DNA from 2 places in the Streptomyces sp. NPDC014727 genome. Region 1 is predicted to be linked to the other one. Evidence: riboswitches for the same ligand, from Rfam matches in the RefSeq annotation. Region 1 holds a riboswitch; the other holds the start of a gene.
What was found. A riboswitch is a leader RNA that binds a small molecule or an ion and turns the genes downstream of it on or off. The one in region 1 is predicted to bind cyclic di-AMP.
Positions count from the first base shown of each region.

Region 1 (2,194 bases):
CGGCGTGCGGGCCTTCGCCCAGGTGCTGCGGTCGTCGGCCCCGGACTCCGCCGCGGGGGCGACCGGTGCCGCGATGCTCGCCATCAGCGGATCGGTGGACACGGAGTCCACCGGACCGGCGCTGGAGGACCTGTGGACGGTCCTGCGGACCCTGGCGGCCGAGGGGCTGACCGATGAGGAGCGCGAGACGGCCGTGCAGAACCTCGTGGGTGTCGCACCGCTGAAGTTCGAAACGGCGGCCTCCGTCGCGGGCACTCTCGCCGACCAGGTCGAGCAGCACCTCCCGGACGACTACCAGGCACAGCTGTACGCCCGGCTCGCGGACACCGGAACGGTCGAGGCGACCGCAGCGGTGGTCAACGCCTTCCCGGGCGACCGCCTGGTCACGGTCCTCGTCGGTGACGCTGCGCAGATCGAGGAGCCGGTCCGCGCCCTGGGCATCGGACAGGTGTCGGTGGTCGCCGGCTGACGGTCGTCGTACGCCGGACGACCGACCCGGCGCGGGTGCGGGTGCGGGTGTGGGCGTCGGCTGCCCGGTCGCGTGCGACAGATCGCTGCCCGACTGTCACGTTCGATCGGACACCGGCGGAGCTCCCGACCACGCGCGGGTCGGCCCGGAGGCGTTCCCGGCTTTGCACGGGGCGCCCCGGCGGAGCATCCGCAAGAGCAGGTCGCACCGGCTGAGTGCCGGTCGCCCCGGTAGATCCACGATTCGCCGTGGGTGTGCATACCGGGACAAGAGGGAGGCCTTGTGCGTCGCGTTCGCCAGGGTCTCCCTTTTGTCCGTTCCGGGAGGAGGTTGCCTGTCCGCCCTGTGGGATGCGCTACAAAACGGCCTGTCCGTTTGGTGAATGAAGGCGGCCCCGCTTAGCGTCGGCCGGGCTGTCCGCCACTCGTATGCCGCAACCGTGACATACCGGGCAGTCATCGCCGAGTCCCCGTCAGGCGCGAGCCTGGGGAGCCGGGGACCCACGCAGTCCCTGGGGTGAATCGGATGCCTGATCCTCGGTGAGGCCGGGGCGTCCGTAGGAGACCTTCCTGCTCCGAACCCGTCAGCTAACCCGGTAGGCGAGAAGGAAGGAAAGGATCAGCCACTCCATGGCTTTCACCCGTGCCGCCGGGAAGCATCGTGCCCCGAGCCGACTGACCCGCGGGAGCGCGAAGATCGCCGGCGCCGCGGCTCTGGCGACCACCGGAGTCATCGGCGGCATGGCCTCTCCGGCCCTCGCCGCGGACACCGGGACTCCCTCCGTCAGTGAGACCGGTCTGAACCAGATCATCGCCATCGAGGGCGCACTCGCCGACCAGATCGCCGCCCAGGCCGACGCGCAGAAGCACCAGGCCGATGTCGCGGCCGATGCGAAGGCGGAGGCGGAGGCCCAGCGCAAGGCCGAGGCCAAGAAGAAGGCAACAGAGGCGAAGGCCAGGGCGGAGCGCGCGGCCGAGGCGCGTGCCGAGAAGGCGCGTGCCGCCCGGTCCGCCGAGCGCGCCCGTCTGGGCTCCTTCCAGCTCCCGGTCGCCGGCTCGTACGTCACTACCGGTTACAAGTCCAGCGGCTCGCTCTGGTCCTCCGGCAGCCACTCGGGCATCGACTTCCACGCCGCGTCCGGCAGCACCGTCGTCGCCGTCGGCGCGGGAACGGTCGTCGAGGCCGGCTGGGGCGGCGCGTACGGCAACAACATCGTCCTCCGGATGACGGACGGCACGTACACGCAGTACGGCCACCTCTCCTCGATCGGCGTCGCCGTCGGTCAGAGCGTCGGCGCCGGTCAGCAGATCGGCCTCTCCGGCTCGACGGGCAACTCCACCGGGCCGCACCTCCACTTCGAGGCCCGGACCACGCCCTCGTACGGCTCCGACATGGACCCGGTCGCGTACCTGCGCGCCCACGGCGTCAACGTCTGACCGGCGCCCGTCCGCCACACCCCTTCGAAGGCCTCGGCGTCACGCCGGGGCCTTCGTCGCGCCCGACACCCGCGCCCGACAGTCGCGCCCGACAGTCGCGCCCGACACCCGGGTTCGACCGCCGAACCGCCCATGGTGCTGTCCGCCGGGCCGGCCCCGCGCGACCAAAAGGTATTCATGAATTTCCATCTGGCATCGGAAATGTGGCCGCATTGCAATAGAGTCGCAGAACAGGCGTCGGTCGGCCGCGTGTCGCAGGGATCAAGGCGGAGGTTCGGACATGCGCATT
Region 1 is NZ_JBIBYR010000014.1:34,765-36,958, forward strand. Features, by position in the region: gene ACF1B9_RS22250 (M16 family metallopeptidase) at 1-469, shown strand, start outside; cyclic di-AMP (ydaO/yuaA leader) riboswitch at 919-1,086, shown strand; gene ACF1B9_RS22255 (M23 family metallopeptidase) at 1,099-1,905, shown strand; gene ACF1B9_RS22260 (GntR family transcriptional regulator) at 2,186-2,194, shown strand, end outside.

Region 2 (2,194 bases), on a different contig from region 1:
GGCGCCCGCATCCGGTTTTGCGGGGCAGGGTTCACCGCATCGAGCGACAGATATATGCATATCTTGGTGGATCGCCGTCGGGGAGGGCAGCATCGATGGCAATCTGGCGCGAAGCGCAACCGGGACCGATCCCGCGTCGGTCCGGGTGGGAAAGGGACGGCTCGCCATGGCAGACCATCAAGTAGCAAGCCTCACTCTGCCGAGCGATCCGGCCTCGGTTTCGGCGGCCCGGAAACATGTGGTCCGAGTGCTCACCGAATGGGGCCTGACCGCCGACACCGAGTTCGCCGACAGTATCCGCCTCATCGTCTCGGAGCTCGCGACCAACGCCGTCCAGCACACCTTCGGGCAGTCGCCCACCTTCACCGTGGAACTGAGACTGGATCAGGAGGAACAGCTGTATCTGGGGGTGACGGACAGCCACCCGCGCTGGCCCCGTAGGCTGCCTGCCGCCGTTCAGCAGGACAACGGGCGCGGCATGGTGATCATCCGCTGTCTGGCCAAGGAGTGCGGCGGCCGGCTCACCGTCACCCCCACCGCCGATGGCGGCAAGACGGTCTGGATCGCGCTTCCCTGGAGCATCCCCGTGCAGGGCTGACCGAGGGCGGGAGCGACGCAGGGCGCGCCGCGTCGGGCCGGGTGACCGCCCCCGCACCGGTGACGAGCGGGTCAGCGGCACGGGACGGTGCTCCGCCGGCGGATCGAGTCCGGAGGGCGGCCAGGATCCGCCGGGCGGGTCAGCCGACCCGCCCGTAGTAGACCCTCTTCGTCCAGATCTTCTCCAGCCGGACCACCGCGCCGGTCCTCGGCGAGTGCCAGATCTTGCCGTGGCCGGCGTAGATCCCCACGTGGTAGACGCTGCGACCGTAATGGAAGAAGACCAGGTCGCCGCGTTTCCTGTGCGAGGCCGAGACATGGCGGGTCTTGTTGTACTGCTGCTGGGCAGTGCGGGGGAGCTTCTTGCCCACCTTCTTGAACGAATAGACCGTCAGCCCCGAACAGTCGAAGCGGTTGGGGCCTGTGGCCCCCCACCGGTACGGCGCCCCCTTCTTCGACGCGGCGATGTTCAGCGCCTTCATCGAGGGAGTCGCTGCCTGGGCCTCCGGCGTGGCGCCCGGGGCGAGCATGGTGCCGCCGACGGCGGCCAGAGTCAGAACCGAGGCCGTACCGGCCCGGACGAGCAGAGACGGGACATGAACCTGCGCAGTCATGCGCAACCCTTCGTCAGCCGCCTGTGAAGGATGACCTGTCGGGTTCGGGCTGGCGAAGTTGCCCGGCCGCGCTCGGCGGCTTCACCCCGAGGGTCGACCGATGATCCGGTCGACCCGTTGTGCTCGGGTCCTCCACTCCTGCCGATCCACTTCTGTCGACCAGGCATCCGGACGGCGGCAGGACTCGGCGTCCGCCCGGACCGCCCCGTCGCGGTGGCGGGGGCTTGTCGTCTCAGGGATCTTGACTCACCGATAGCCGGATTTCCGAGTGGAAACAGCGATTTGTGAGGCTCCTCACGACTGACCCGTTCGGGTGGAGGTGACGAATTCGGTGGCGGGGTCGCCCATCGGGACCCGTCCCGTACCAGCAGTGGAATCATTGATTCCGATCACTGGTCATCTGAAAAGCGCAAGTTGAGATATCCCGCGCGAGGGGGGCTTCCTACGCCGAACGAGCGAGGAATTTCGATGTGCCCACCGGGCGTGTCGTATACGGGAGTTGGCCGAATCCCGGCTGCCGACGGGGCCGGGGGAGCCGGCCGGGCCCCGGCGGCAGCGGGGCCGGTGGAGGCTGATCAACTCGGCGGAGCGGGGGGTAGGGTGACGCGCCCTGCCCGCCGCTCCCCGTCCAGTACGCGCAGGGCTCGCGCCAGGGTTCCCGTGTGGATCTGCGCCTCGCCGCGTTCATGCATCGACGCGAGGGCATCCCGCAGCGCGCCCGCCCGGGACACCAGTGCCTGCGCGGCGCGCAGCGCGCCATAGGTGTCGCTGCCGCGGGCCGGATTGATCCGGCCCAACTGGTCGAGGACTTCGAGGTAGCGGTCGACGAACTCCCCCTCCGCGCGGGTCAGTGCGGGCAGTTGTGGCAAGTGTGGCGGCGGCACCGGGCGTTCACCTCGTGCCGTGCGGGGGAAGTGATGACTTCCGGTTCTGCGTGAGGTGGTCCACCAGGCCGTACGCTTTGGCGCCCGGTGCGTCGAGAA
Region 2 is NZ_JBIBYR010000035.1:42,684-44,877, forward strand. Features, by position in the region: gene ACF1B9_RS33620 (ATP-binding protein) at 167-598, shown strand; gene ACF1B9_RS33625 (C40 family peptidase) at 738-1,211, opposite strand; cyclic di-AMP (ydaO/yuaA leader) riboswitch at 1,215-1,387, opposite strand; gene ACF1B9_RS33630 (hypothetical protein) at 1,787-2,095, opposite strand; gene ACF1B9_RS33635 (ATP-dependent Clp protease proteolytic subunit) at 2,103-2,194, opposite strand, start outside.
Region 2: another riboswitch for cyclic di-AMP. It lies ahead of ACF1B9_RS33625 (C40 family peptidase); the one in region 1 lies ahead of ACF1B9_RS22255 (M23 family metallopeptidase).